Regions from separate parts of the Streptomyces sp. NPDC050658 genome, predicted to be linked through region 4. Evidence: riboswitches for the same ligand, from Rfam matches in the RefSeq annotation. Region 4 holds a riboswitch; each other region holds the start of a gene.
The links. Region 4 has a riboswitch for cobalamin ahead of ACIBKX_RS19545 (ribonucleoside-diphosphate reductase subunit alpha). Riboswitches for the same ligand answer to the same signal wherever they lie in the genome.
Positions count from the first base shown of each region.

Region 1 (7,575 bases), on a different contig from region 4:
TGGCCGCACGGATCCCGGTGGTCCTCGCCTCCCGCACCGGCGCGGGCCCCCTTCTCAGCCACACCTACAAGGGCCCCGGCTCCGAGCACGACATGCTGGAGCGGGGCCTGATCCCGGCGGGCCCGCTGGACGCCCCCAAGGCCCGGCTCCTGCTGCACGCCCTGCTCGCGGACGGCGCCGACCACCGCCAAGTGGCCGACGCCTTCGCCGAGTCGACCCGCTGAACGGGTCCGCGCAAGAGCCGCCCTCAGCCGATCTGATCCGGGGTGACCGTCAGCCACCGCTTGTCGGCGGTCACCTTCTGGCCCAGCTCCCGCTGCCGCTCCGCGTTCTTCCGCTTCATCTCGTCCAGCTGCTTCATGTACGCGTCCTTGCGGTTGACCCAGACCCGCGCCCCGCCGTGCGCCACGTCGGCGGAGTGGAACAGCATGGGCCCGTCGCTCGCCGGGGTGTCGCCCGCCACCAGGACGGGCTTGCGCCACTCGTCGATGTACGTGCTGATCGCCGCCGGCTTGCCCTGGAACCAGGTCAGCGGCGCCCACAGGTTCGGCGTCAGCTCACGCCCCGCCAGCTTCTTCGGGTCGAAGCGGCCCTCCGCGATCTCCTTGCGGGAGCTGGTGACGTCCCCGGTCCTGCGGTCCTTGAGCTGCAGGCCCACACCGATGACGTTCTCGGGCTTCACGTCGTACCCGTACTTGGGGTCCGCGAGGACCATTCGCACCAGGTCCTCGCTGGCCGCGCTGACCACGTACACCTCGATGCCGTGCGCGCGCAGCGTCTTGTAGAGCTCCTGCATGCCGGTGAAGAACTCGGGCGCCTCGACCTCGGTCTTCGTCAGCTTCCCGTCCTCGTAGTACTCGGCCGGGATCGGCTTGTCGTACGCGAGGAGGTCGTCGACGTACCCCTTGAGCTCCTTGAGCGTGAAACCGGAGAAGATCTGCGCGGCCCACGGATAGCAGACCTGGTCGTCGACCTCGCAGAGCCGGTTGTAGTAGCTGTACAGGCTCTCCTTGTGCTGCGCCGTGTCCTTGAAGGGGATGACCTTCAGCGACGGGTCCATCGACTTGCGGGTCAGCACCCCCTTCATCTCCAGGAACGGCAGCAGCGACTCCTCCAGGTCGTTGCGGTACGTCGTGTTGTCCGCGTCGAACACGGCGTACGCACCCTTGTGCTCGTTCTCGGCGATGACCTTGCCGAGCTTCGCCGCCACCGGCTTGGGCCAGTGCTTCAGCTCGCCGGCGGTCCGCGCGGAGGTCTCCGCCGCGGTGGCCTCCGCGCCCGGCCAGAGCGCCGTCCCCGCGAGTACGGCCGCGGTGAGCGCGCCCGCCGTGCCGAGCAGCGCGAGCTTGCCCTTGGTCGTCACTGCCGTCCTTGCTGCCATGTCTTGCCCCCTGAGAGCGGTCCGCGCCCCGTCCGGAGCGGCGGGTCATCGTACGGGGCCGGACCGTGGATTCCCATGATCGACATCACCGCGCGCGGCGGGCATGGAGCGGCCCCGCGCGGGGTAGCCGCACCGAACGTCCAGGACCCGCGCGCGGGCCGCGTCCATCGCATACTGGGACCCATGGAGACCGCCTCCGGGCAGAACGCGTCCCGCGAGTTCGTGCGGGCCGTCCCACGGCTCGACGGCATGGTCGTGTCCGCGGTCGGCTACCGCACCGCGGCCGAGCGGCCGGGCCTGCACCGAGGCGTACCGTCCCCGTATCTGACGCTGATCTTCTCCCTGGACGGCCCGGTCGTCGGCGGCGCCACCCCCGAGCAGGCGGGCGGCGCCGACGCCTGCCGCACGGACATCGTCCTCGGCGGACTGCACCAGAGCCCGGCGTACGTCGTCAGGCCCGAGCACGAGGCGGGCATCCAGCTCGCCGTCCATCCGCTCGCCGCCCGCGCCCTGTTCGGCGTCCCGGCGGCCGAACTCGGCGGCGACCTGATCACGTCCGGCGCGGAGGTGATGGGGCGGAGTGCCACCGAGGTCCGGGAGCGGCTGTGCGGGCAGGGCGGCTGGGAGGAGCGGTTCGCGGCGCTGTCCGGCTATCTGCGCCGGTGCGCGGCCTCCGACGACGGGGGATCCGTACGTCCCGAGGTCGCCGAGGCCTGGGCCTGGCTGGCCAGACACCGGGGCGCGGGCACGATCGGCGGTCTCTCCCGGCACGTCGCGCTCAGCGAGCGCCGACTGACCGCGCTGTTCCGCGCCGAGACGGGCGTGACCCCGAAGCAGGCGGCCCGCCTGATGCGCTTCCAGCGGGCCCGCACCGCGATCGTCCGCTCCGTCGCCGCGGGTGCCGCGCCCGATCTGGCGGGGGTCGCCGCCGACTGCGGCTACTACGACCACTCCCACCTCGTACGGGACTTCCGGCAGTACACCGGCACGAGCCCCACCGGCTGGGTGGCCGAAGAGTGCCGGAATATCCAAGCCGGGAGCCACGGCGGGGGCGAAGAGTAGGAGCCATGGACACCACTGAGAACGCCACTGAGAACACCACCGAGAACACCACTGAAGACCGGCAGCCCCGGTCCGCCTCCGCCGAGCGCTCTCCGGACGTCTGGCCGACGCTCCAGGCCCATGACGCACCCGCCCTGATCGACTTCCTCGTCGGCACCGTCGGCTTCCTGCGCACCGCCGTATACGAAGACGGCGACAAGGTGGCCCACGCCGAGCTCGACTGGCCCGAGGGCGGCGCGATCATGCTCGGTTCGTACGACGAGACGTCCCAGGACTGGTGCCTGAAGCCGGGCACCTTCGGGGCGTACGTCGTCACGGACCACGTCGACGACCTGTACCGGCGGCTCACCGACGCCGGAGTGAAGATCATCCGGGAGATCGAGGACCAGCCGTACGGCAGCCGGGAGTTCGCGATCGCCGATCCCGAGGGCAACAAGTGGTCCTTCGGGACCTACCGGGGTGCCCCGAGGCCCCAGAAGGCGCCCTGACCTCGCGTGGTAACTTGCGCAAGCCAGTCAACCCACACCAGGGCCAGGGAATCCGGTGCGAATCCGGAACTGACGCGCAGCGGTGAGGGGGAACGGGCGGGGCAACGGCCACTGGGCGTCCGCGGACGCCTGGGAAGGCGCCCCGTCCGGCCGATCCCCGAGTCCGAAGACCTGCTGGCACCTCCGTCCGCGCACCGGGCGGCGGAGGTGACGAAGCAGGCCAGGCTCCGCGTATGAGCCGTGAGACTCAAGGGATCGTGTGTCCTCCACAGCCCGTCAGGTACGTGTGTCCTCCACCGCCCGTCATGTGCGGATATCCGGCGTCCTGGCCGTTTGCCTCGCCCTCACCCTGACCGCCTGCGGCGGCGGCTCCTCCGCGACGTCGGACGGGAAGAAGGCCGCCGGCTATCCGCTGACGCTCACGTCCTGCGGCAAGAAGTCGGAGCTGAAGGCGCCGCCCCGGCGGGCCGTCTCCCTGGACCAGGGCTCCACGGAGATCCTGCTCTCCCTCGGCCTCGCGGACCGCATGGCCGGCACCGGCACCTGGACCGATCCGGTGCTCAAGGGTCTGGAGAAGGAGAACGCGAAGGTCGAGCGGCTCTCCGACCGTTATCCCTCCTTCGAGAAGGTCCTGGACAAGGAGCCGGACTTCGTGACCGCCTCCTTCCTCGCGACGGTCGGCAAGGGCGGCACCGCCGACCGCGCCAAGTTCGCCGAACTGGGCGTCCCCTCCTACGTCTCGCCCACCGACTGCGCGGGCAAGGACAACACCGGCGACGGCGACGGCAGCCGCGTCAAGGCGCTCACCATGGACACCGTCTACGGCGAAGTGCGCGACCTGGCGCGGGCGTTCGGGGTGGAGAAGCGCGGCGAGCGTCTGGTCGCCGACCTGAAGGCGCGGCTCGCCAAGGCCAAGAAGGGCATCGACGCCTCCGACGCGACGCTCCTCTACTGGTTCTCCGACTCCAAGGCCCCCTACATCGCGGGCTGCTGCGGCGCCCCCGGCATCATCACCCGCGAACTCGGCGCGAAGAACGTCTTCGACGACACCCGCGAGGAGTGGCCCCAGATCAACTGGGAGACCGTGGCCGACCGCGACCCCGACGTCCTGGTCATCGGCGACCTCACGCGCAAGGCGCAGAGCGCCGAGTCCGCGAAGAAGAAGATCGAGTTCCTGGAGTCCAACCCAGTCACCAAGAACCTGACCGCCGTGAAGAAGAAGCGGTACGTCCTGCTCAGCGGCCAGGCGATGAACCCCACGATCCGTACGGTGGACGGGGTGGAGCAAGTCGCGGACGCGCTGCGCGAGTTCGGGCTCGCGAAGTGAGGGCCGCCGCCGCGGGCGGCGGGGTGCTCGCCTGGGGAGCGGGTGTGGCGGCGCTCGTGCTCTCCGTGGCGGTCACCGTCACCATCGGCCCCGCCGACATCTCCGTACCGGACGTGTTCTCGGCCGTCATGGCGCACCTCGGCGGCGGAGAGACGGGTCTGACGCCGATCCGGGACGGCATCGTCTGGAACCTGCGGATGCCGCGCACGCTGCTCGCGGCGGTGTGCGGCGCGGGGCTCGCGGTGTGCGGGGCGGTCCTGCAGTCGCTGCTGCGCAATCCGCTGGCCGACCCGTTCGTGCTCGGCGTCTCCTCCGGGGCGTCCACGGGGGCGGTCGCGGTGGTCGTCCTGGGCGTCGGCGGGGGAGTCGTGTCGGTCTCCGCGGGGGCCTTCGCCGGGGCGCTGTGCTCGTTCGCCCTGGTGCTGCTGCTCAGCCACGCGCTGGGCGGGAGCGCCGACCGGGTCGTGCTCTCCGGGGTGGCGGCGATGCAGCTGTTCTCCGCGCTCACCTCGTTCGTGGTCCTCACGGCGTCCGACGCGGAGACGACGCGCGGGGTGCTGTTCTGGCTGCTCGGCTCGCTCAGCGGGGTGGGCTGGACCGACGTATGGATCGGCTCGGCGGTCCTCCTGGTGACGCTCGCCGTGTGCCTGACGCAGGCCCGCACCCTGGACGCGTTCGCGTTCGGCCAGGACGCGGCGGCCACCCTCGGCGTCCACGTGGCCCGCACCCGTCTCATCCTCCTCACCGCCACGGCCCTGCTCACGGCGGTCCTGGTCAGCAGCGCGGGCGCGATCGGCTTCGTGGGCCTGGCCCTGCCGCACGCGGCCCGCGCGGTGGTCGGACCGGGGCACGCCCGGCTGCTCCCGGTCACGGCGCTCGCGGGGGCGGTGCTCCTGGTCTGGGTGGACACACTGGCCCGTACGGTCCTGGACCCGCAGGAGGTGCCGGTGGGTGTCGTCACGTCCCTCATCGGGGTCCCGGCGTTCGTCCTCGTCCTCTACCGCACGCGGAAGGCGATGACATGAGGTCAGACGGCGAGGGCCTGCGGGCGGACCGGGTCAGTCTGCGGGCGGGCGGCCGGCTGATCGTCGACGGGGTGAGCATCGCTCCGCGGCCCGGCGCGACGGTGGGCCTGCTCGGCCCCAACGGCTCGGGCAAGTCCACCCTCCTGCGCCTGCTGTCCGGCGTCCTGTCCCCGGCGTCGGGCGTGGTCACCCTGGACGGCAGCCCGCTGCCGGAACTCGGCCGCAGGACCGTGGCGCGCAGACTGGCCGTGGTCGACCAACACGCCGACACACAGGTCGAACTGACGGTACGTGATGTCGTACGTCTGGGCCGTGTCCCGCACCGCAGGGCCTGGTCGGCGCCCGCCGCGCGGGACGACGAGGCGGTCTCCGATGCGCTGGCCCGCACCGGCCTCGCCGACCGCGCCGCCCAGTCCTGGCACACCCTCTCCGGCGGTGAACGCCAACGCGTCCAGATCGCCCGCGCCCTGGCCCAGGAACCCCGCGAACTCCTCCTGGACGAGCCCACCAACCACCTCGACATCCAGCACCAGCTGGACCTCCTCGCCCTGGTGACGGACCTGCCCGTGACCACGGTCGTCGCGCTGCACGACCTCAACCTGGCGGCGATGTTCTGCGACCACCTCCTCGTCCTGCACGAGGGCACCGCCCATGCGGCGGGCACCCCGGCGGAGGTGATCACCGAGGAGCTGATCGCGAAGGTGTACGGGGTACGGGCGGTGGTGACGCGGGAGCCGGACGGCGCGGGTCCGGACGCCCGGCCGTCGGTCCGCTTCCTGCGGGGCTGAGGTGGTCCGCTTTCCTGCGGGGCTGAGGGCATCGGGCATCGGGCATCGGGACCGGCCGTATCAGGAGCGAGGCGTCAGAAGTTGGAGATCACGCTCGTGATCACGTCATGGATCAGCTTCGGGTTCTTCGCGTCGTACGCCCGTCCGCCGGTCGCCGACGCGACCTCCTCCAGGACGGTCCTGCCACCGGCGTCCTTCTTGTCCGCCTTGTCTCCGTAGGCGATGGTGAACACCCGGATCTGCGGCTGCCCGCGATCACCGATCCGCTTCAGGAGGGCGGGCAGCGAGATGCTGTTGCCGTCCTCGTTGACGCCGTCCGTCAGCAGGACGACGGCGTTGATGGCCCCCGGGTCGTAGTCCTTCCGCAGCGTCCGCACCGCCGCGTCCAGGGTGTCGTACAGACCGGTCGCACCACCCGGTTCGAGCCCGGCGACGTTGTCGGCCAGCTTCTTCGAGCGGGTGCCGCCGGACAGCCGGCCGTCGAACGGGCCGACCGGCACCAGCTCCTTGTAGTCATGGCCGCCGCCCAGGACGTCGGAGTCCGAGAACTTCCAGAGGCCGACCCGGTCGCTCTTGTGGAACTCCCCGAACAGGGCGGGCTCGGCCCGTTTCAGGAGCTCCATCTTCGTGTCGCCGGTGCCGGGCACCTCGCTGTTCATCGACTCGGACGTGTCGATGACGGTGAGGACGTTGGCGCGCCTGCGCAGCGTCGGCCAGCTCTCCAGGATCCGGTCGAGCACGCCGCCTTCCGGCATGTGCATGGGGGTGATGGGGGCCTCGGGAAGGGCGCCGTTGGCCTCGGAGACCTTGTCGGTCCCCTTGAGCACCTTGCCCTCGTGGGTGCGGTAGCCGAACGGCTCGAAGTGCTTCTTGAACACCTCGGGCGTGCGCAGATAGCCGAGGAAGTCGGCGGAGACCGCCCGCTGCGCCGCGTTCATCCCGTTCAGCTCGATGTAGGGGTGCTCGGAGAACATGACGCCGTCCTTCGGATAGAAGGCGGCCAGCGGGGTGTGCGGCTTGCCGGTCTTCCCGCAGCCCTTGTCCGGGCTCGGGGCCCCGCACGGGTATCCGGCGTTGTACGCCACGACGGTGTTCTCCTCGAGCGTCACCGCCGAGATGTACGACATCGCCTTGTCCGGGCCCGCCTGGCTCGCCTCGCGGAGGTTGGCGAGGAACGTCAGCGTCGTGTCGCCGTAGTGCACCGCGGACTGCTCGATGCTCTTGACGAAGTCCTGGTTGGCGGGCTTGTCGACGTGTTCGAGGGCCAGTTCGCCGCTGGTGCCGGTCTTGGCGAAGAAGGCGGCGACCGTGGCGTTAAGACCGGACGTCGAGTACGCGGGATTCGTCTTCCCGAGCTTGAAGTCGCCCCACTCCGGCTGGTTGTGCTCCTTCCAGAACCCGTCGGCGTCCTTCGACCAGTCGGCGAGCTCCTTCCAGCTGATCGTCCGCTCGGGCCAGCCGAGCTCCTGGGCCATGGGCTTGGGCATGGCGATGGTCAGCGGGC
Region 1 covers NZ_JBITGM010000001.1:546,015-553,589, reverse strand. Annotated here, with positions in the region: gene ACIBKX_RS02600 (asparaginase) at 1-224, shown strand, start outside; gene ACIBKX_RS02595 (haloacid dehalogenase-like hydrolase) at 248-1,381, opposite strand; gene ACIBKX_RS02590 (helix-turn-helix domain-containing protein) at 1,457-2,443, shown strand; gene ACIBKX_RS02585 (VOC family protein) at 2,449-2,931, shown strand; cobalamin riboswitch at 2,939-3,125, shown strand; gene ACIBKX_RS02580 (ABC transporter substrate-binding protein) at 3,218-4,258, shown strand; gene ACIBKX_RS02575 (iron chelate uptake ABC transporter family permease subunit) at 4,255-5,283, shown strand; gene ACIBKX_RS02570 (ABC transporter ATP-binding protein) at 5,280-6,071, shown strand; gene ACIBKX_RS02565 (substrate-binding domain-containing protein) at 6,146-7,575, opposite strand, start outside.
Region 1: it holds a riboswitch for cobalamin, as region 4 does, so the genes downstream of both, ACIBKX_RS02580 (ABC transporter substrate-binding protein) here and ACIBKX_RS19545 (ribonucleoside-diphosphate reductase subunit alpha) in region 4, are expected to answer to the same signal.

Region 2 (7,575 bases), on a different contig from region 4:
CGTCCGGCAAGAAGCAGGCCGCGTACTTCATGAACCACGGCGGACGGTGGCGGGCCGACGGCTGGACGCTGCCGCCGGCGCTCGACATCGAGCACAATCCGTACAGCTCACGCAAGTGCTACGGCCTCAGCAAGAGCAGCATGGTCAACTGGATCAAGTCGTTCAGCAACGAGGTGAAGCGCCAGACGGGGCGGCGCCCCGTGATCTACACGACGACGAAGTGGTGGAACGACTGCACGGGCGGCAGCCGCGCCTTCGCGTCGAACCACGCGCTGTGGCTCGCACGCTGGTCGTCGTCGGCCGGGTCGATGCCCAAGGGCTGGTCGTACTGGACGTTCTGGCAGTACGACAACAGCGGCAGCCTGCCGGGTGATCAGAATCTCTTCAACGGCTCGAAGAGCCAGCTGAAGCGGTTCGCCCGCGGCTAGCCCAAGGGCCCCTGGAAGCCCAGATTCCGGGCCTCGCGCCGCCCCTCCGGACGATCTCCGTCGGCATCCCGGCGGAAGCGGAGTGGCGGCGCCTCAGATCGGGTCACCGCACCGCCCGGCCCAGTTCACTTTCCGTTCACCCAGGTTGCCTACGTTCCACTTGCCACTGACGTCCAACAGAAGCCCGGGTAAATGGAACACATCACGCTTCTCCTCGGGATCGTGATCGTTACCGCTCTCGTGTTCGATTTCACGAACGGTTTCCACGACACAGCCAACGCGATGGCGACCACCATCTCGACCGGCGCCCTCAAGCCCAAGACGGCGGTGGCCATGTCCGCCGTGCTGAACCTCGTCGGAGCGTTCCTCTCCGTCGAAGTCGCCAAGACGATCTCTGGCGGCATCGTCAACGAGGACGGACTGAAGACAGAGGTCATATTCGCGGCCCTGGTCGGCGCGATCCTCTGGAATCTGCTGACCTGGCTGGTGGGCCTGCCCTCCAGCTCCTCCCACGCCCTCTTCGGCGGCCTCATCGGCGCCGCGGTCATGTCGATGGGCTGGTCGTCGATCAACGGCGGCACCGTCGTCACCAAGATCCTCATCCCGGCGCTCGCCGCGCCGCTCGTGGCCGGTCTGGCCGCGATGCTGGCCACGCGCCTGACGTACCGCATCGGCCGCAACACCGAGACCAAGGCCACCGCCAAGGGCTACCGCGTCGGCCAGATCGCCTCCGCGGGCCTCGTCTCGCTGGCCCACGGCACGAACGACGCGCAGAAGACCATGGGCATCATCACGCTCGCCCTGGTCACCGGCGGCGTCCTGAACCCCGGCGCCAACCCCCCGATGTGGGTCATCGTCTCGGCCGGCGTGGCCATCGCGCTCGGCACCTACCTCGGCGGCTGGCGCATCATCCGCACCATGGGCAAGGGCCTCACCGACCTCCAGCCGCAGCAGGGCTTCGCCGCCCAGACCAGCGCCGCGACGGTCATCCTGGCCTCCTCGCACCTGGGCTTCTCGCTCTCCACCACCCAGTCCTGCTCCGGCGCCGTGATGGGCGCGGGCCTCGGCCGCAAGGGCGGCGTGGTCCGCTGGTCCACCGCGACCCGGATGTTCGTCGCCTGGGGTCTGACCCTGCCGGCCGCCGGTCTGGTCGGCGCGGGCGCCGAGTTCCTGACCAAGCAGGGCCCCTGGGGCATCGCGGTGACCGCCGCGTTCCTGGTCGGCGGCTCGGCCGTCATCTGGGCGCTCTCCCGGCGCAACGCCGTCGACCACACGAACGTCGCGGACGACGAGATCGGCGGTGCGTCCGACGCGGAGCCCGCGGGCGTCGTGACCACCGCGATCGCCGCCGTGACGCCGCCGCCCACCGGCGCGGCCGCCGCGACCGGCGACGACGACCACGTCAAGGCCACCATCCCGGCCCCGACCGGCACCGTGGCGGACCCCGCCCCGGCCGCCACGGTGTAAGGACAGATCAGCATGGACATCGACTGGGCAGCTCTCGGCTCCGTCTTCGGAGTCAGCCTCGGCGTGACGGTCGCGCTGGTGGGCCTGTTCACCCTCGGCATCGTCGGCCTCTCCAAGCACGAGGCCGCGACCTCCGGAGCGGCGACCTCCGGCGGCAACACCGCGGCGGCGCGGGCGGGCGCATACGTGTGCTTCGCGCTCTGCGCGGCAGCGGTGGCGTACGGGATCTATCTGATCGTCGCCTGACGGCACAGCCGGTTCTCCGAAAGCCGGGTGGGACGCACCTCATGGGTGCGTCCCACCCGGCTTTTCACGCGAAAGAGCGGATGCGATGCGGCGAAACGACATATGGCATACTGGCAGGAAGCTGTCTGCTAGCGTCGGCTGCACATATAGCACTTTGCCATATGCCATGGAAACGAGCAGTCACGTCGACAGCGAGGAGCCACCATGCCGAGGGACAGGGAAGTCGATCCGAGCCTGAATCGCCGCAGGCTCCGGATCGCACTCCGCAAGGCCCGTGAGAATTCGATGCAGTCGCAGGGCCAGGCGGCCCACGCCCTGGACTGGTCACTTTCCAAGATCATGAGGATCGAGCAGGGAACGGTCAGCCTGTCCGTCACCGATCTGCGCGCGCTGCTCCAGCAGTACGAGGTGTCGGACGCCACGCTCTCCGCGGAGCTGGAAGAGGCGGCTCGCGGGTCCAAGGGAGCCAGCTGGTGGGCCCAGTACAACGACGTGATCGGCCCGCAGTTCAGCCAGTACCTGGGGTACGAGAGCGCCGCCGCGTCCTTTCGCACGTACAACCCGATCATCGTTCCCGGCCTGCTGCAGACGGACGAATACGCGATGGCGCTCCTCGCCCCGCGCGTCAACGAGCAGAAGGCCCGGCGGATCGTAGATCTGCGGACGGCCCGCCAGGATCGCGCCCTGGAGGGCGCGGAGCCGCCGTACACGTTCTTCGTCGTCGACGAGGCGGCCCTGCACCGGCAGGTCGGCGGGCCGCGTGTGCAGCGTGCCCAGTTGCAGCACCTGGTCTCCCTGGCGGACCGTCCGAAGGTCTCCCTCCAGGTGCTGCCGTTCACGGCGGGCGCCCACTACTCCACCCTGAGCAGCTTCATCCTGCTCGGCTTCCTGGACGACGAGGATCTGCTGTACCTGGAGGCCCAGGGGAACCAGTCGATCCGCGACGACCACGAGCTGATCGTGCGTCACCAGGAGTGCTTCGAGTCCCTCCGCGAGATCGCGTACGGCGGGGACAAGGCGATCGACCTGATCAACGAGATCAGGGACGGCATCGACAGCAGCTGATCTGCCGGGCCCGAGGAGCCCGGCGGGAGCGAGGAGGCCGCATATGCCAGCCGCGTTGCGAGAGTGGTGGCGGGGGGTCTTCGCGGCCATCCGGCAGACGCCGTGGCGGAACAGCGGGGACGACGGGGCGCACGGTGCGGGTGCGCCTGCCACGGACCCCTCCGCCGGGGCCACCGCTCCCCGGCGGGCACCGGCCGAGGACCCCTCCTACAACCGGCTCGTGCTCGAAGGGATGGGCGACCCGCTGGGTGCCGTGGTGATGGACATGCTGGACCACAACCGCACCGACGACCAGGCCCGGCTCTTCCGCACCAAGATCCGCAACTGCACCGGCTGCATACTCGTCCTGCTGCTCGCGCTCGCCGGAATGCTCGCCCTGCTCAGCGCCCTCGACCTGACGGCGTTCTGGCTGGTCTTCTCGGTGATCGGCGGGGTCATGACCCCCGTGGTGGCGCTGAGCCGTCAGCTGGCCAGGCTGATCACCGAGACCGGGACGAACCCGCCGACGCTCAGCGACGACCGCCGGGCCGTGGTGCCCGCGCAGCGACCCGATCCGCCTGCCGACGATCGTTCCTGAGCTCGGCGGAACCCCACCAGAGCCCCGCTGACACCGCGGTCACGGAGGCCGCGACACCCCAGGTGGCCAGGCGCGCGGCCGTGCCCTCGACGAGCAGCGCGACCAGCGCGCCCACCAGGGCCGCCGTCGCACCGAGCAGCGCGCAGACCACCACGGCCAGGACGACCGCCGAAGCCTTCCGCTTCCCCCCGTGTCCCCCGCTCACCAGGTGGCGTACTTCGGCGAGATGATGCTCAGTCATCCTTCCCCCCTCACTGTCCCCCTGTGCCGATCACTGCGTTCAGGAACGCTCGCCAGCGCTCAGCAGAGAAGACGACGCGTGGTCCCGACGGGTTCTGCGAATCACGGACAATCACCGCCTCTCGTACGAAGGCGACTTCGACGCAGTCTCCGTCGTGCCCGCTGTGGCTGCTCCTGCGCCACGACCGTCCGGCCCCGTTCTCGTTGCACACGCCGACCTCCCCCTACCGGAGAGCACGTCGCCGCACCATAGTGCCGTGGCCTCGGCCGGCCCAGCGGACCGCCGACAATCACCACAGAACGTCACGACCCGGACCCAAGCACGCTCGGAGCGCTCTCCGGATGTCGTGTTCCAGTCTAGGAAAGTTCAATTTCCGGGCCTAGGGAGATTCCGGCCCCATGTGGGTCTCCGCACACTCTCCCGTCCCAGGTCAACGGCAAGTTGACGGGCGTTGCGCGGCGTGGTGGACTGCCGGAGCCATTACGGCGGCAGCAGAGGAAACCGGTGTGAATCCGGTGCGGTCCCGCCACTGTCACCGGGGAGCGGACTCCCCGGGAGCCAGGAACTCTCGCCGCCGCGTCACGTCGAACCAGGGCGCGGACACCCTGAGTGAGGACATATCGCCATGCGCGGCCGCCCGTTGCCGGTTCCGTCTCTGACGTCGGGGTCCTTCCCCGGCAGCACGACCGGCTGACGCCATGAGTGCCGATCGCGACTTCGCGTACGGCGCCGCCGCCGGACTTCTCGGAGACCTTCTCCTCGGCGATCCTCGCCGCGGGCATCCGGTCGCCGCGTTCGGCCGTGCCGCGGGTGCCGTCGAGCGGGTGCTGTGGCGTGACCACCGCGGGTGGGGCGCGCTGCACACCGCCGTGTGTGCCGGGGGTGCCGCGGGCGCCGCCGCGCTCGCCTCTTGTCTTGTACGCCGTTCCCGTGCCGGATCCGTCGCGCTGACCGCCGCCGCGACCTGGACCGTGGTCGGCGGCACCTCCCTCGGCCGTGAGGCGCGGGCGATCGGCGGGGCGCTCGCCGCGGGGGACGTCGAGCTGGCCCGGGAGCGGCTGCCGCATCTGTGCGGGCGGGATCCGCAGGCGCTCGACGCCGACGGGATCGCGCGGGCCGTGGTCGAGTCCGTCGCCGAGAACACCTCTGACGCCGTGGTCGGGGCGCTGGTGTGGGGGGCGTTGGCGGGGGTTCCGGGGCTTGTCGGGTTCCGGGCCGTGAACACGCTGGACGCGATGGTGGGGCACAAGTCCGCGAAGTACCGGCGGTACGGGTGGGCTTCCGCTCGGCTCGACGATGTTCTGGGGTGGCCCGGGGCCCGGCTCACCGCCGCCCTCGCGGCAGCCGCCGGGGATTCGCCGCGGGGCGCGCTGCGGGCTTGGCGGGATGACGCCGGTCGGCATCCGAGTCCCAACGCGGGGCCCGTGGAAGCGGCCTTCGCGGGGGCGTTGGGCGTACGGCTCGGCGGAACTCTCTCGTACGGGGGTCGAGTGGAGCACCGCCCTGTTCTGAACGGGGGTGGGCGCCCTGTGGCCGTGGCCGACATCGAGCGTGCGGTAAAGCTGTCCCGGCGGGTTGGGGTGCTGGCGCTTGGAGTTGCCATTGCCGCACGGCTGAGCCGGAACCCGGCGACTGGGGCTGTGCCCACCCTTCCCCAAGCTCTCGGCTCCGCTCGACCAGGGGAGGCCCCACTCGCCCTGCGGAACGCCTGCCCACAGCCGAAGCAGCTTAGATCTAGGAGAACCTCATGAGTGGTGGGCTGCTTGTTGCCGGGACCACCTCCGATGCCGGGAAGAGTGTTGTCACCGCCGGGATCTGTCGGTGGCTGGCGCGTAAAGGCGTGTCCGTCGCGCCCTTCAAGGCGCAGAACATGTCGCTCAACTCCTTCGTCACCCGCGAGGGCGCCGAGATCGGGCGGGCGCAGGCCATGCAGGCGCAGGCCGCCCGCGTCGAGCCGAGCGCGCTGATGAATCCCGTGCTGCTCAAGCCGGGCAGCGACCGCAGCAGTCAGGTCGTGCTCATGGGGAAGCCCGTGGGCGAGATGACCGCGCGCGGGTTCTTCGGGGGGTCTGGGGGGTCGTCCCCCGGGGAAAGGCTGCACGGGGGGCGCCGGGCGGCGCTGCTCGACACCGTCGTGGGATGCCTGGAGGAACTTCGGGGCAGCTATGACGCCGTGATCTGCGAAGGCGCGGGCAGTCCCGCCGAGATCAATCTGCGGCGTACCGACATCGTGAACATGGGGATCGCGCGGGCCGCCCGCTTTCCCGTGCTCGTCGTCGGGGACATCGACCGGGGCGGCGTCTTCGCGTCCTTCTTCGGTACGACCGCCCTGCTGAGCCCCGAGGACCAGGAGCTGGTCGCCGGGTATCTCGTCAACAAGTTCCGGGGCGACGTCTCGCTGCTCGAACCGGGGCTCGACATGCTGCACGGGCTCACCGGGCGGCGCACGTTCGGTGTGCTGCCCTTCCAGCACGGGCTCGGCATCGACGAGGAGGACGGGCTCCGGGTGTCCCTGCGGGGCGCCGTGCGGGAGTCCGTCGTCGCGCCGCCGGTCGGCGAGGACGTGCTGCGGGTCGCCGTCTGTGCCGTACCGCTGATGTCCAACTTCACGGACGTGGACGCGCTCGCCGCCGAGCCGGGTGTCGTCGTGCGGTTCGTGGACCGGGCCGAGGAACTCGTCGACGCGGACCTCGTCGTCGTACCGGGCACGCGCGGGACCGTGCGCGCCCTGGAGTGGCTGCGGGAGCGCGGGCTCGCGGACGCCGTCGCGCGGCGCGCGGCCGAGGGGCGGCCGGTGCTCGGGATCTGCGGCGGCTTCCAGGTGCTCGGCGAGCGCATCGAGGACGACGTGGAGTCGCGGGCCGGGGCCGTGGACGGGCTCGGACTGCTGCCCGTGCGGGTGCGGTTCGCCCGCGAGAAGACCCTGGCGCGGCCCGTCGGCGAGGCGCTCGGTGAGCCCGTCGAGGGGTACGAGATCCATCACGGGGTCGCCGAAGTCCTGGGCGGGGAAGCCTTCTTGGACGGCTGCCGGGTCGGCGAGGTGTGGGGCACGCACTGGCACGGCTCGCTGGAGAGCGACGCGTTCCGGCGCCGCTTCCTCGCCGAGGTCGCCCGCGCCGCGGGGCGCCGCTTCGTGCCCGCGCCCGACACCAGCTTCGGCACCCTGCGCGAGGAGCAGCTCGATCTGCTCGGCGACCTGATCGAAGAGCACGCGGACACCGACGCGCTGCTCGGCCTGATCGAGACCGGCGCACCGGCCGGTCTCCCCTTCATCGCACCGGGGGCACCCCGATGACCGTCCTGGAGGCCTTGTGAGTACCCCCTATCCGTTCACCGCGCTCGTCGGCCAGGACGATCTGCGGCTCGCGCTGCTGCTCAACGCCGTGTCGCCCGCCGTCGGCGGTGTTCTCGTACGAGGCGAGAAGGGCACCGCCAAGTCCACTGCCGTGCGGGCCCTTTCGGCGCTGCTCCCGCAGGTGCCGGTGGTCGCGGGCTGCCGCTTCTCCTGCGATCCGGGCGCCGCCGATCCGGCCTGCCCCGACGGTCCGCAC
Region 2 covers NZ_JBITGM010000001.1:63,928-71,502, forward strand. Annotated here, with positions in the region: gene ACIBKX_RS00340 (lysozyme) at 1-428, shown strand, start outside; gene ACIBKX_RS00345 (inorganic phosphate transporter) at 621-1,895, shown strand; gene ACIBKX_RS00350 (hypothetical protein) at 1,908-2,141, shown strand; gene ACIBKX_RS00355 (helix-turn-helix transcriptional regulator) at 2,346-3,206, shown strand; gene ACIBKX_RS00360 (hypothetical protein) at 3,250-3,783, shown strand; gene ACIBKX_RS00365 (hypothetical protein) at 3,716-4,024, opposite strand; gene ACIBKX_RS00370 (DUF397 domain-containing protein) at 4,035-4,235, opposite strand; cobalamin riboswitch at 4,480-4,615, shown strand; gene ACIBKX_RS00375 (cobalamin biosynthesis protein) at 4,723-5,775, shown strand; gene ACIBKX_RS00380 (cobyric acid synthase) at 5,772-7,319, shown strand; gene ACIBKX_RS00385 (putative cobaltochelatase) at 7,336-7,575, shown strand, end outside.
Region 2: it holds a riboswitch for cobalamin, as region 4 does, so the genes downstream of both, ACIBKX_RS00375 (cobalamin biosynthesis protein) here and ACIBKX_RS19545 (ribonucleoside-diphosphate reductase subunit alpha) in region 4, are expected to answer to the same signal.

Region 3 (7,575 bases), on a different contig from region 4:
TCGTAGCGGGAGTGCGGCACGAGGATGCGGGTCTGGGCCACGCACGCCTGGCCGTTGATCATCCAGGCGAAGGGCACGATGCCCGCGACGGTGCTCGCCGCGTCGGCGTCCGGCAGGATCACCGCGGCCGACTTGCCGCCCAGCTCCAGGGTCACGCGGGTGAGGTTGCGGGCCGCGACCTCCATGACCCGCTTGCCCGCGGCGACCGAGCCGGTGAACGACACCTTGTCGACGCCGGGGTGCGCGACGAGGTACTCGGAGACCTCGCGGTCCGCGGAGATGACGGAGAGCACGCCCTGCGGCAGCCCCGCCTCGGTGGCGATCTCGGCGAGGATGTACGCGTCGAGCGGCGCTTCCGGCGAGGTCTTGAGGATGACCGGGCAGCCGGCCAGGAGCGCGGGGGCGAGCTTGGCGGCGGCGGTGAACTGCGGGACGTTCCAGGGGACCACGGCCGCGACGACACCCACCGGCTCACGCCGTACGAGGATCTTGCCGAGCGCCCCGTCGCGCGCCTCCTCGTAGGTGAAGTTCCGGGCGACGGTGAGCGCCGAGTCCCAGACCATCATCGCGGCGAGGGCCTGCACCATCACGCTGGAGGTGTAGGGGGTGCCGTTCTCGGAGGAGATCACGCGGGCGATCTCCTCGTGGCGTACGGCGATCGCGTCCTTGATCTTCGTGATCACCTCGATCCGCTCGTCGAGGGTCATCCGGGGCCAGGGGCCCTCATCGAACGCCTTGCGCGCGGTGGCGACGGCCCGGTCGACGTCGGCGGGCGCGGCGTGCGGCACCCGGGCGAAGACCTGGCCCGTGTGCGGTGAGACCACCTCGATGACGTCCTTGCCGAGGGGGTCCACCAGCTCCCCGCCGATGAACAGCTGTCCGTGTTCCACGAGCTCGGTCATGGCTGACTGCCTCCTGCGGGGTTCCGCGGTACGGGCACGCTTTCTGACACTTCCTCAGAATGGCTTCGCAGAACTGATACCAGTTCTACTTCGAGGAGTCCACGGGGATGTCACGGCGGCGTCAGATCCCCCGGTGGGCGACTCCGACGAGCAGGGACGCGAGGGCCAGCGACCAGAAGGCGAGGGGGAATTGGAGCGTGTACACCCGCGCCCGCAGATGGCAGAGGACGGCGCCGGTGAAGTAGAGGACGAGCCCGACCCCGGCGGCCACGCCGATCCACGGCACGGCGAAGCCCGTCAACAGGCCGACACCACCGGCGAGTTTGAGATGGCCGAGCGGGAAGAGCCAGGAGCGCGGGACGCTGACCGCGTCCATGTTCGCGAGGACCTGGGGCGAGCGGACGTAGTCGACGCAGGCGGCCCAGAAGTTGGCGGCAGCGGTCAGCAGGGTGACGGTGACGTAGGCGACGAACATGAATGGCTCCGGTGCGGTGCGGGGACGTTCAGGTGAGGTGGGCGAGCTTGTCGGGGTTGGTGACGTTGTAGAGGCCGCACACCTGCTCGCCGTCCGGTGCCAGGTCGAGGACGAGCACGGCGAACGGGGCGCCCCCGTCGAAGAGGACCACCGAGGGGTCGCCGTTGATGTGGCAGTACCGGATGTCGGCCCCCGCCGTCCGGTGCGCGGCCCGCTTCAGGAGCAGCTCGGTCACCTTGCCGCTGCCGTGCACCGGGCGCGGTCCTGCGGCCGGCGCCTTGCCCCCGCCGTCGACCCAGAGCACGACGTCCGGCGCGAGCAGCCGCAGCAGGGTCTGCGCGTCCCCTTCGGCGACCGCCTCCGCGAACCGCCGGGTGACCTCGGCGCGGCGGCGCGCGTCGGCGTGCCCCTCGGGGCGCCGGGCCCGCACGTGTTCGCGGGCCCGGTGGGCGAGCTGCCGCACGGCGGCCGGGGTGCGGCCGATGATCCCGGCGGTCTCGGTGTGCGCGTACCCGAAGACCTCGTGCAGCACGAACACCGCGCGCTCCAGCGGCGAGAGGGTCTCCAGGACCACGAGGAGGGCCATCGAGACGGACTCGGCGCGCTCGACCGCCTCGGCGGCGTCCGGCACATGGCCGGGGTCGACGGCGCCGGTGAGCAGCGGCTCGGGGAGCCAGGGGCCGATATAGGTCTCGCGGCGCCGGCTGATGGCCGCCTGCCGGTCGAGGGCCTTGTTCATCGCGATGCGTACGAGATAGGCGCGCGGGCTCTCGATCGGCCGGGCGTCACGGGCCGCGTGCCGGGGCGCCCAGGCGAGCCAGGTCTCCTGGAGGACGTCCTCGGTGTCGGCGACGGTGCCGAGCATGTTGTAGACGAGGGAGAACAGCAGCTCGCGGTGGTCGACGAAGGCGCGGGTCGCGTCGTCCGCCTCGGAAGTGCCGGACATGTGGGTCTCCTCTTGTCTTCTCTGCGGAGCCCTGTTCATGTCTTCTCTCGCGGGGCTCTGTGTCCTAGGACTCCGCGGGGCGGTCCGGGTGTGACATCGGGTCCGCCGAATGTGACCGTCGCCTCACTTCCGTCTGCCGCCGCCAAGCTCCCTGACGAAACAGTCGACTTGGGCGATCATTGGAACTAGTTCTAGTTACGGCGACACAGAGCCGCCGCAGAGAGCCATGGAGAGATGAGGCGCCCGATGACGCAGGTGACCGATCCGCAGGTGACCGAGCACGGCGGTGGCGTATGGAGCGTCAAGGTCCCCATCCCCGACAACCCCCTCGGCTTCACCCTGGTCCATCTCCTGGACACCGACGGCGGGCCCGTCCTGATCGACACGGGCTGGGACGACCCGACGTCCTGGGACACCCTGGCCGCCGGTCTCGCCGCGTGCGGTACGTCCGTGGAGGCGGTGCACGGCGTCGTCATCACCCACCACCACCCCGACCACCACGGCCTGTCCGCCAAGGTCCGCGAGGCCTCGGGGGCCTGGATCGCGATGCACGAGGCCGACGCGGCGGTGGTGCGGCGCACCCGCTCCAACCCCTCGGAGCGCTGGTTCGACTACATGGCGCGGAAGCTGACGGCCGCGGGCGCCCCCGCCGAGCACGTCGCCCCGCTGCTCGCCGCGCGCGACGCGGGCCGCGCACCGAGGCTGCCCGGCCTGCAGCCCGCGCTCCCCGACCGGGACATCACTCCGGGCGAGCTGCTCGAACTGCCGGGCCGCAGGCTCCGCGCGATCTGGACGCCGGGCCACACCCCCGGCCACGTCTGCCTGCACCTGGAGGAGGAGCACCCGGCGGGGCTCGCGGGCAACGGCCGCCTCTTCTCCGGCGACCATCTGCTCCCCGGGATCACCCCGCACATCGGCCTGTACGAGGACCCGGACGACGACACGGTGACGGACCCGCTGGGCGACTACCTCGACTCCTTGGAGCGGGTCGGCCGCCTGGGTCCCGCCGAAGTGCTGCCTGCCCACCAGCACACGTTCACCGACGCACCGGCCCGCGTCCGGGAGATCCTGGCCCACCACGAGGAGCGGCTGAACGACCTGCTCGCCCTGCTCGCCGACCCCCTCACCCCCTGGCAGCTCGCCGAGCGCATGGAGTGGAACCGCCCCTGGGCCGAGATTCGCTACGGCTCGCGCAGCATCGCCGTGTCGGAGGTGGAGGCGCATGTGCGGCGCCTGGTGAAGCTGGGGCGCGCGGAGGCCGTGGGGAACGATCCGGTGCGGTACGTGGCGGTGTGAGGCCGCCGCGGTGTGGCGCGGGCCCCGGGCGCCCAGGGTCACTCGCGCTACGGGCCGGTAGAGTGAGCCCGTCGTCATCATGCCCGTACAGGGGGAAGCCGGTGCGAATCCGGCGCTGACCCGCAGCCGTGTAACACCGCCCCAAAGCGGTGAACAGCCGGAATGCCCGGTACGGAACATGACCGGCTCGCCTCATCGGACCCCCCGATGAACGGCACCGTCGAGGTATACGGAGCCGGAGCCGCCCGGAGCCGTGCCCGTCGCGCGCCCGTGCTGCCCCGCTCCCCGCAGGGAGAGGCACCCGCCGCATCATGAACGTTCGCCGCAGCGCAGCGGTCCTGGCCGCCGTCGCCGTGTTCGGTTCGGCCGCCGCCCCGGCCGCCTTCGCGGACACCGCGAAGCCGTCGCCCTCCGCCAAGCTGCCCTCCGGTCTGTACGGCGACAAGGACCCCAAGTTCGACGGGGTGTTCCGGCAGTCGTACGCCCTGCTCGCCCAGGACTCGGCCGGGGTGAAGCCCGCCGACAAGTCCGTCGACTGGCTCACCGGCCAGCAGTGCGCGAGCGGCGGCTTCGCCGCGTACCGCGCGGACGCGGGCGAGCCCTGCGACTCCAAGACGATGGTCGACACCAACGCGACCGCCGCCGCCGTGCAGGCGCTCACCGCGCTCGGCGGTCAGGACAAGGCCGTCAAGAAGAGCGTCGGCTGGCTGAAGTCCGTGCAGAACAAGGACGGCGGCTGGGGCTACAGCCCCGGCATGGACTCCGACGCCAACTCGACCGGCATCGTGATCGGCGCGCTCACCGGCGCGGGCGAGAAGCCTCAGTCGGTGAAGTCGCAGGACGGCAAGTCCCCGTACGACGCGCTGCCGAAGCTCGCCATGGACTGCGGCAAGGACGGCGGCGCCTTCGGCCTCGCCGACATGAAGACCGGCAAGCTCGCGCCGAACGCGGACGCGACGGCGGCCGGTGTGCTCGGCGGCTACGGCCGGGGCCTGGTCGTGGCCCCGTCCAAGGCGACGAAGCCCGCGTCCCCGAAGTGCACGGAGGCGAAGACCGCCGAGCAGGCCGCGTCGAACGGCACCGGCTACCTCCTCAAGACCCTCGCCAAGACCGACGACCACCTGATGTCGGCGATGCCCGGCGCCAAGGCCCAGCCCGACTACGGCAACACCGCGGACTCCGTGCTCGCGCTCGCCGCGGCCGGTCAGCCGGAGCAGGCGAAGAAGTCGGCGCAGTGGCTGGCGGAGAACTCCGCGGACTGGGCGAAGACGTCCGGCCCGGCCGCCTACGCCCAGCTGATCTTCGCCGCCCACGCCTCGGGCCTCGACGCGCGCGACTTCGGCGGCGCGGACCTGGTCAAGCAGCTCAACGCGCAGGGTCCCGCCCCGCAGGCCACCGAGGAGCCGGGCGACAAGAAGAAGGACGACGACAACGGCGGCGTCAGCGTGTGGTGGATCGTCGGCGTCGGCCTGGTCTTCGGCGCGGGCATCGGCTTCCTCTTCAGCGGCCGCAACAAGAAGCAGCAGCTGTGACCCGTCCCCGTCCGCACCGCCCCGTACGGCTCGTCGTCGGGGCGGTGCTCGCCGCGCTCCTCGCCCCCCTGTTCACGGTCGTCGCCGCCGCGCCCGCACAGGCCGCCGGCTACCGCTACTGGTCCTTCTGGGACCGGGACGGCTCGACGTGGACGTACGCGAGCCAGGGTCCGAGCACCGCGCGGCCCGAGGACGGGGCCGTGCAGGGCTTCCGGTTCTCCGTGTCCGAGGACTCGAAGGACGCCGCGAAGCCGCGCGGCGCCGCCGACTTCGACACGATCTGCGCCAAGACCCCGGCCGAGGACGGTCACAAGCGCGTCGCGCTCGTCATCGACTTCGGTACGCCGGGTGACGCGCCCGGCGGCGAGACCCCGCCGAAGCCGCGGACCGCGTGCGCGCGCGTCGCGGACGACGCGACCAGCGCGGACGCCCTCGCCGCCGTGGCCAAGCCGCTGCGCTACGACAGCAACGCGCTGCTGTGCGCCATCGCCGGCTACCCGAAGTCGGGCTGCGGCGAGCAGGTCGCGGGCGACGGCGGGGCGGACGGCGGGGCCGAGAAGAAGCCCACCGCCGCCGAGTCCGGGGCGTCCGACGCGACAGACGGCTCCGGCGGTCCTTCCGTCGGTCTGATCGCGGGTGTCGCGGCCATCGCCCTGCTCGGTGCCGCCGCCGTCTGGCAGGCCCGCCGCCGCCGCGGCTGAACCGCACGATGACCGGTCCCGCGAGTGCCTCCCCCGGCGTGCTGAAGAGACGTCTCGCCCCCGCCGCGCACCGGAGCAACGCGCTGCATCCGGGCGCCTGGTGGGTCTGGGCGCTCGGCCTCGGCACGGCGGCGTCCCGGACGACGAACCCGCTGCTCATCGGGCTGCTGATCGGCGTCGCGGGATATGTCGTGGCGGCGCGGCGGACGTCCGCCCCGTGGGCGAGGTCGTACGGCGCGTTCGTGAAGCTGGGTCTGGTCGTGATCGGCATCCGGCTGGTCTTCGCGATCGTCCTCGGCTCGCCGATCCCCGGTACGCATGTCGTCGTCACGCTCCCCGAGGTGCCGCTGCCCGACTGGGCGAAGGGGGTGCGGATCGGCGGCCGGGTGACGGCCGAGGGGCTGCTCTTCGCGCTCTACGACGGCATCCGGCTCGCGGGACTCCTTGTCTGTGTCGGCGCCGCGAACGCGCTCGCCAGCCCGTCCCGGCTGCTCAAGTCACTGCCGGGGGCGCTGTACGAGGTGGGGGTCGCCGTCGTCGTGGCGATGACGTTCGCGCCGAACCTGATCACCGACGTGCAGCGGCTGCGGGCCGCGCGGCGGCTGCGCGGACGGCCGGACAACGGGATCAGGGGGCTGCTCCAGGTGGGGCTCCCGGTCCTGGAGGGCGCCTTGGAGCGCTCGGTCGCGCTGGCCGCCGCGATGGACGCACGCGGTTTCGGGCGGACCGTGCCCGTGCCGGCGGGGGTGCGCAGGGCGACGGCCGTGCTGACCCTCGGCGGTCTGATGGGCGTCTGCGTGGGAACGTACGGGCTGCTGACCGAGCAGGGCGCCTCCTACGGGCTGCCCGCCCTGGCCGCCGGAGTGCTCGCCGCGCTCGCCGGACTCCGCCTCGGCGGCCGCCGCTCCGTGCGCACCCGCTACCGGCCCGACCCGTGGGGCGTGCGCGCCTGGCTGGTCGCCGGGTCCGGGATCGCGGTGGCGGCCCTGACGATCTGGTCCGCGTCCCAGGACTTCGCGGCGCTGCACCCCGGAGTCGTCCCGCTGGTCGCCCCGACCCTGCCGCTGCTGCCCGCGGCGGCGGCGCTGCTCGGCCTGCTGCCGGCGTTCGTGGCGCCGGTGCCGTCGGAGGGGGCGGCGACTCCGGCACCCGTACCCGCCTCCGGGGAGCCGGTCCCCGCACCGAACACGTCGCCCGCCGCCTGGCGGACGCCGCTGTCCAAGTCCGTACCCCCCGAGGAGCCCTCATGATCCGCTTCGAGGACGTCTCGGTGACCTACGAGGGGGCGGCGGGGCCCACCGTCCAAGGGGTCGATCTCGCCGTGCCGGAGGGCGAGTTGGTGCTCCTCGTCGGCCCCTCCGGAGTCGGCAAGTCGACGCTGCTCGGCACGGTGAGCGGACTCGTCCCGCACTTCACCGGCGGCACCCTGCGCGGCCGGGTGACCGTCGCCGGACGTGACACCCGCACCCACAAGCCCCGCGAACTCGCCGATGTGGTCGGCACGGTGGGCCAGGACCCGCTCTCGCACTTCGTGACGGACACCGTCGAGGACGAGCTGGCGTACGGGATGGAGTCGCTGGGGCTCGGCCCCGACGTGATGCGCCGCCGAGTGGAGGAGACCCTCGACCTGCTCGGCCTCGCCGATCTGCGCGACCGCCCCATCGCGACGCTCTCCGGCGGCCAGCAGCAGCGGGTCGCCATCGGTTCCGTCCTCACCCCGCAT
Region 3 covers NZ_JBITGM010000001.1:720,058-727,632, forward strand. Annotated here, with positions in the region: gene ACIBKX_RS03335 (aldehyde dehydrogenase) at 1-902, opposite strand, end outside; gene ACIBKX_RS03340 (DoxX family protein) at 1,024-1,377, opposite strand; gene sigJ (RNA polymerase sigma factor SigJ) at 1,406-2,323, opposite strand; gene ACIBKX_RS03350 (MBL fold metallo-hydrolase) at 2,570-3,619, shown strand; cobalamin riboswitch at 3,683-3,808, shown strand; gene ACIBKX_RS03355 (prenyltransferase/squalene oxidase repeat-containing protein) at 3,931-5,151, shown strand; gene ACIBKX_RS03360 (SCO2322 family protein) at 5,148-5,852, shown strand; gene ACIBKX_RS03365 (energy-coupling factor transporter transmembrane component T) at 5,861-7,102, shown strand; gene ACIBKX_RS03370 (ATP-binding cassette domain-containing protein) at 7,099-7,575, shown strand, end outside.
Region 3: it holds a riboswitch for cobalamin, as region 4 does, so the genes downstream of both, ACIBKX_RS03355 (prenyltransferase/squalene oxidase repeat-containing protein) here and ACIBKX_RS19545 (ribonucleoside-diphosphate reductase subunit alpha) in region 4, are expected to answer to the same signal.

Region 4 (7,575 bases):
TGCTCGCGCCCCGCGACTATCTCTCCACCTTCATGAAGATCGGTACGATCCTGCTGCTCGCGGTCGGTGTCATCGTCACGCTGCCGACGCTGAAGATGGACCCGGTCACCGACTTCGCCTCGCGCGGCGACGGACCGGTCTTCGCGGGCTCGCTCTTCCCCTTCGTCTTCATCACCATCGCCTGCGGGGCGCTCTCCGGATTCCACGCGCTGATCTCCTCGGGTACGACGCCGAAGATGATCCAGAAGGAGACGCAGGTCCGGATGATCGGCTACGGCTCCATGCTGATGGAGTCGTCCGTGGCGGTCATGGCGCTCGTCGCGGCGAGCATCATCGACCCCGGTCTGTACTTCGCGATGAACGCGCCGGCGGGCGTCATCGGGGACAACGTCCAGGCCGCGTCGCAGGCCGTCGCGAACCTCGGGTACACCATCTCGCCCGAGGACCTGGCACAGGCCGCGAAGAACGTGGAGGAGTCCTCGCTGCTCTCGCGCACGGGCGGCGCGCCGACCCTCGCGGTCGGTGTCTCGGAGATCTTCTCGCAGGTCACCGGCGGCTCGATGCGGGCCTTCTGGTATCACTTCGCGATCATGTTCGAGGCGCTGTTCATCCTGACCGCGCTCGACGCGGGCACCCGCGTGGGCCGGTTCATGCTCCAGGACATGCTGGGGAACGTCTACAAGCCCTTCAAGAAGGTCAGCTGGAAGCCCGGACTCGTCATCACGAGCGCGGTCGTCACCGGCCTGTGGGGCTACTTCCTGTGGGTGGGCGTGCATGAGCCCCTCGGCGGGATCAACCAGCTCTTCCCGATCTTCGGCATCGCCAACCAGCTCCTCGCGGCGGTCGCGCTCGCCGTCTGCACGACACTTCTTGTGAAGTCCGGCCGCCTCAAGTGGGCCTGGATCACCGGCATTCCGCTCGCCTGGGACGCGACGGTGACGCTCACCGCGAGCTGGCAGAAGGTGTTCTCCGACGATCCGCGCGTGGGCTTCTTCAAGCAGCGCTCGATCTACCAGGACGCCATCGACGACGGGAAGGTCCTGCCGCCCGCCAAGTCCATGGACGACATGCACACCGTCGTCACCAACTCCACGGTGGACGGCGTCCTTTCGGCGGCCCTCGCCCTGCTGATCGTCATCGTGATCCTCGACGCGGCGCGCGTCTGCGTCCGGCACGTCCGCAATCCGGCGTCCTCGAAGCTGAGCGAGGCGCCGTACGTCGAGTCGAAGCTGACGGCACCGGCGGGCCTGATCGCCACGCCCGAGGAGAAGGACGAGGCGCGGCGTGAGGCGGAACGGGAGCTCACCCCATGACCTGGCTGCTGCGGGGGTTGCGCTGGATGCGTTGGTACGCAAGGGAGTTGACCGACGAATCGGCGTACGACCGGTATGTGGCGCACGCGCGGAAGGAGCATCCGGGGGCTGCCGTGCCCTCGCGGCGGCAGTTCGAGCGAATGCGGACGGACCGCCAGGAGTCGGACCCACGCCAGGGGTTCCGCTGCTGCTGACCGCCGTTGAGCCGACACATTGACCTGTCCGTTATCCGGACAGGGGTTCCATAGATCAAGACTCTCGCTTAGATTTCCCGCACGTTAAAGGTGGGATAAGCGAGGGAGCGGAGCCGCGAAGTGTCAGATGCGCCTGAAGTGAGCAGACCGGTGATCACGCCGGTCCGCGTGGTCATTGCCCTCTGTCTCGTCGCGCCGTTCGTGGCGATGCTCTGGGTGAGCTCCTACGCGAAGGTCGACCCGACCTTCATCGGCATCCCGTTCTTCTACTGGTACCAGATGCTGTGGGTGCTCATATCCACGGCGCTCACGATGATCGCGTACCAGCTGTGGCAGCGTGACCAGCGCGCCCGCAAGGCCGAGCAGGCCCAGGGAGGTGCTGACCAGTGACGACGCTTGCTTCGGGCACAGGTGGCGTGAACGGCGTCGCACTCGCCGTCTTCATCTTCTTCTTCGTCGCCGTGACGGTCATGGGCTTCATGGCCGCGCGCTGGCGCAAGGCCGAGAACGAGCAGAGCCTGGACGAATGGGGCCTGGGCGGACGGTCGTTCGGCACCTGGGTCACCTGGTTCCTGCTCGGCGGCGACCTCTACACGGCGTACACGTTCGTCGCCGTCCCCGCGGCGATCTACGCGGCGGGTGCGGCCGGCTTCTTCGCGGTGCCGTACACGATCCTCGTCTACCCGCTGATCTTCACCTTCCTGCCGCGCCTGTGGTCGGTCTCGCACAAGCACGGCTATGTGACGACCTCGGACTTCGTGCGCGGGCGCTTCGGCTCCAAGGGGCTCTCGCTGGCCGTCGCGGTCACCGGCATCCTCGCCACGATGCCGTACATCGCGCTCCAACTGGTCGGCATCCAGGCCGTGCTCGACGTCATGGGCGTCGGCGGCGGGCCGGACACCAACTGGTTCATCAAGGACCTGCCGCTGCTCATCGCGTTCGCGGTGCTCGCCGCGTACACGTACTCGTCGGGTCTGCGGGCCCCGGCCCTGATCGCGTTCGTCAAGGACGGTCTGATCTACCTCGTCATCGCCGTCGCGATCATCTACATCCCGATCAAGCTGGGCGGGTTCGACGAGATCTTCCAGGCGGCGGGCGACAAGTTCTCGGCGGCCAACGAGGCGGCGGGCAAGCCCGTCGCGGGCCTCGCGCCGGGCGAGGCCGGGCAGTGGACATACGCGACCCTGGCCCTCGGCTCCGCGCTCGCGCTCTTCATGTACCCGCACTCGATCACGGCGACGCTCTCCTCGAAGAGCCGCAACGTGATCCGCAAGAACACCACGATCCTGCCGCTGTACTCCCTGATGCTGGGCCTGCTCGCGCTGCTCGGCTTCATGGCCATCGCGGCCGGGGTGAAGGTGGAGAACGGCCAGCTGGCGATCCCGCAGCTGTTCGAGAACATGTTCCCCGACTGGTTCACCGGCGTCGCGTTCGCCGCCATCGGCATCGGCGCCCTCGTGCCCGCCGCGATCATGTCGATCGCCGCCGCGAACCTCTTCACCAGGAACATCTACAAGGACTTCATCAGGCCGGACGCGACACCCGCGCAGGAGACCAAGGTCTCCAAGCTCGTCTCGCTCCTGGTGAAGGTCGGCGCGCTCGCCTTCGTCCTCACCATGGACAAGACGGTCGCGATCAACTTCCAGCTCCTGGGCGGCATCTGGATCCTGCAGACCATGCCCGCGCTGGTCGGCGGCCTGTTCACGCGGTGGTTCCACCGCTGGGCGCTGCTCGCGGGCTGGGCGGTCGGCATGGCCTACGGCACGCTCGCCGCGTACGGGGTCGCCTCGCCCACGCAGAAGCACTTCGGCGGCTCGTCCGACGAGATCCCCGGCATCGGCGAGATCGGCTACATCGGCCTGACGGCGTTCGTCCTGAACGTCATCGTGACGGTGGTCATGACCTTCGTCCTGCGCGCTGTGAAGGCCCCCGACGGCGTCGACGAGACCTCTCCCGAGGACTACACGGCGGACGCGGGCGACCCGGGCGTCGTCCAGGAACTGCCGAAGGCGACGGCGGGAGCGGGCGGGCACTGAGCCTCTTCTTCGTACGTACGTGATCGCTTCGTACGTACGTGATCGCTTCGTACGTACGTGATCGCTTCGTACGTACGTGATCGCTTCGTACGTACGTCATGCGGGCCGCCGGAGCCATCCGGCGGCCCGCAGCCGTGTGCGCCTCACGAGGCCTTGTACAGCTCCGCGCGCACCCGCTGCACCGCCTTGGCCGCCGAAGAGACCGTCAGGTCCTTGTCGGTGCCCGCGCCGACGATCACGAGGACGCCGCCGACCCGCGCCTCGACCTCGTAGTGCGGGGTCCCGTCGTACTCGTCGCCGCCCGTGGTCCGCGTGGTCTCCAGGATCGCCTCGTCGCCCAGGTCCGGCAGCTCGCGGGCCTCGCGATGCTCCTCGACCGGAGCCGCCTCGGTGTCGACGGTGACGCCGGGGCACGCCGTGTGGAGCTGCCTGCGCAGTTCCACGTACCGCTCGGCCCGCCCGGTCGGCATCGAGACCAGGCTCTGGGTGACGAAGGGGTCCCCGTCGTCGGCGACCGCCCCGGGGAAGCCGCGGATCATGTGTCCGGCGCTGCTCCCCCGCATCGCGAACAGCTCCGCGCGCGCCTTGGCGCCCCGATCGCACGCGCCCCAGTCTCCGCCCCCGTAGTGCTGGTTGAAGCGCCCCACGCCGGCCTCGATCGCCTCCGCCTTCGGGCCGACCGCCCGCGCCGGAAGCAGCGCCGCCTTCAACTCGGCGTCCGTGAACACCTTGCCGGGATCGACGTCGCCGTCGACACCTGCCGCTGCCGTGGGCGCCCGCTTCGGTGCCTCCTGCGCCTCCTGCCCGCCGTCCCCGCACCCGGCGAGCGCCAACAGCAGCACCGCCGCACAGCCCGCACCCCGCCCTCGCACCGCGCCTCCCCCTGTTCGGCGATCAGTTCGGGCGCCACCCTAGGGGATAGCCGCGCCGACACAAGATGTGGGGCTGCCGCTCAGAGCCAGCACAAGATGTATGCTCGTGCTCGCTGCCGCCGCAGGGGAATCCGGTGCAAGTCCGGAACTGTCCCGCAACGGTGTATGAGTACGCATTTGCCGTACTCATGAGTCCGAGGACCTGCCGACAGCGCACCCGTTCCGTCCGGTCCGGGTGCCGACGACGTCCGGGCCTCGTGGAATGGGCTGGTGGACGCGGAACACAGCCCTGTCCGGGGCCGGTCGCCCGTGTGCCCCTCACCCCTCCCCCAGGCTCTGAGCCGAGCGAGGGAGTGCTCCACGTGACCATCGCGCCAGCCGAACCTGCGTCAGCGCAGACCACCGGCGGTCAGCAGACCGCCGACGGACCGGGAACCGCGCTGCTGCGTACCCTGACCGACCTCACCGCCGACCTCCCCGACGCCGACCCCGGCAGGGTCGCCGCCGCCGCGCTGCGCGGCCGGTCCGCCCGGGCCGACGAGGCGGAGCTGCGTACGCTGGCCACCGAGGCGGCCGCGGGGCTCATCTCCGAGGACCCGGCGTACTCCAGGCTCGCGGCCCGGCTGCTCACCATCGGCATCCGCGAGGAAGCGGCCTCGCAGGGCGTGACGTCCTTCTCCGGCTCGATCGCGGTCGGCCACCGCGAGGGCCTGATCGCCGACCGCACCCAGGAGTTCGTGGCCGCGCACACGGCCCGCCTGGACGCGCTGATCGACCTCGACGGCGACGACCGCTTCGGCTACTTCGGCCTGCGCACCCTGCACAGCCGCTACCTCCTGCGCCACCCGATCACCCGGCAGGTCATCGAGACCCCGCAGCACTTCATGCTCCGCGTGGCCAGCGGTCTCGCGGAGGACGGCAGCGACCGCGCCGTGGACGAAGTCGCCGCCCTGTACCGCCTGATGAGCCGACTGGACTACCTCCCGTCCTCGCCCACCCTCTTCAACTCCGGCACCCGCCACCCCCAGATGTCCAGCTGCTACCTCCTGGACTCGCCGCTGGACGAGCTCGACTCGATCTACGACCGCTATCACCAGGTCGCGCGCCTCTCCAAGCACGCGGGCGGCATCGGCCTCTCGTACTCCCGTATCCGCAGCCGGGGTTCGCTGATCCGCGGCACGAACGGCCACTCCAACGGCATCGTGCCGTTCCTGAAGACGCTGGACGCCTCGGTCGCCGCCGTGAACCAGGGCGGTCGCCGCAAGGGCGCCGCCGCGGTCTACCTGGAGACCTGGCACTCCGACATCGAGGAGTTCCTGGAGCTGCGCGACAACACCGGTGAGGACGCGCGCCGCACGCACAACCTCAACCTCGCGCACTGGATCCCGGACGAGTTCATGCGCCGGGTCGCCGCCGACCAGGACTGGTCGCTGTTCTCGCCGGCCGACGTGCCCGAACTCGTCGACCTGTGGGGCGACGAGTTCGACGCCGCGTACCGCGCGGCCGAGGCCGCCGGGCTCGCGAAGAAGACCATCCCGGCCCGCGATCTGTACGGCCGCATGATGCGCACCCTCGCGCAGACCGGCAACGGCTGGATGACCTTCAAGGACGCCGCCAACCGCACCGCCAACCAGACGGCGGAGCCCGGCCACACCGTCCACTCCTCCAACCTCTGCACGGAGATCCTGGAGGTCACGGACGACGGCGAGACGGCGGTCTGCAACCTGGGTTCGGTGAACCTCGGCGCGTTCGTCCTGCCTTCCGGCGAGGGCATCGACTGGGAGCGGCTCGACGCGACCGTCCGCACCGCCGTCACGTTCCTCGACCGTGTCGTCGACATCAACTTCTACCCGACCGAGCAGGCCGGACGGTCGAATGCCAAGTGGCGGCCGGTGGGCCTGGGCGCGATGGGCCTCCAGGACGTCTTCTTCCAGCTGAAGCTGCCGTTCGACTCCCCCGAGGCGCGTGCGCTCTCCACCCGTATCGCCGAGCGGATCATGCTCGCTTCGTACGAGGCGTCCGCGGACCTCGCCGAGCGCAACGGCCCGCTGCCCGCCTGGGAGAAGACCCGCACGGCGCGCGGCGTTCTGCACCCAGATCACTACGGCGTCGAGCTCAACTGGCCGGAGCGCTGGGCCGCGCTGCGGGAACGTATCGCCGCGACCGGCATGCGCAACTCGCTGCTCCTCGCCATCGCGCCGACCGCCACCATCGCCTCCATCGCGGGCGTCTACGAGTGCATCGAGCCGCAGGTCTCCAACCTCTTCAAGCGCGAGACGCTGAGTGGTGAGTTCCTCCAGGTCAACGCCTACCTGGTGGAGGAGCTGAAGCGGCTCGGCGTATGGGACGCGCAGACCCGTGAGGCGCTGCGCGAGTCCAACGGCTCGGTGCAGGGCTTCGGTTGGATCCCGGCCGACGTCCGTGCGCTGTACCGCACGGCGTGGGAGATCCCGCAGCGCGGCCTGATCGACATGGCCGCCGCGCGCACCCCGTTCCTGGACCAGGCGCAGTCCCTGAACCTGTTCCTGGAGACGCCGACCATCGGCAAGCTCTCCTCGATGTACGCGTACGCCTGGCAGCAGGGCCTGAAGACGACGTACTACCTGCGCTCGCGCCCCGCCACCCGCATCGCCCGCGCGGCCGGCGGCTCGAACGCCACCACCGCCCCCGTCCCCCAGCAGGTGACCGACCCCGACGCCGTCGCCTGCTCCCTGGAAAACCCCGAGTCCTGCGAGGCCTGCCAGTAATGAGCAACACGACCAACAGCGAGAAGAACCTTCTCGACCCGGGCTTCGAGCTGACTCTCCGCCCCATGCGCTACCCCGACTTCTACGAGCGCTACCGGGACGCGATCAAGAACACCTGGACCGTCGAGGAGGTCGACCTCCACTCGGACGTCGCCGACCTCGCCAAGCTCTCGCCCGGCGAGCAGCACATGATCGGCCGTCTGGTCGCGTTCTTCGCGACGGGTGACTCGATCGTCTCCAACAACCTGGTGCTCACGCTCTACAAGCACATCAACTCCCCCGAGGCGCGGCTCTACTTGAGCCGTCAGCTCTTCGAGGAGGCCGTGCACGTCCAGTTCTATCTGACGCTGCTCGACACCTATCTGCCCGACCCGGAGGACCGCGCCGCCGCGTTCGACGCGGTCGAGGAGATC
Region 4 covers NZ_JBITGM010000005.1:263,784-271,358, forward strand. Annotated here, with positions in the region: gene ACIBKX_RS19520 (carbon starvation CstA family protein) at 1-1,313, shown strand, start outside; gene ACIBKX_RS19525 (YbdD/YjiX family protein) at 1,310-1,507, shown strand; gene ACIBKX_RS19530 (DUF3311 domain-containing protein) at 1,628-1,897, shown strand; gene mctP (monocarboxylate uptake permease MctP) at 1,924-3,543, shown strand; gene ACIBKX_RS19540 (hypothetical protein) at 3,687-4,415, opposite strand; cobalamin riboswitch at 4,509-4,640, shown strand; gene ACIBKX_RS19545 (ribonucleoside-diphosphate reductase subunit alpha) at 4,778-7,162, shown strand; gene ACIBKX_RS19550 (ribonucleotide-diphosphate reductase subunit beta) at 7,162-7,575, shown strand, end outside.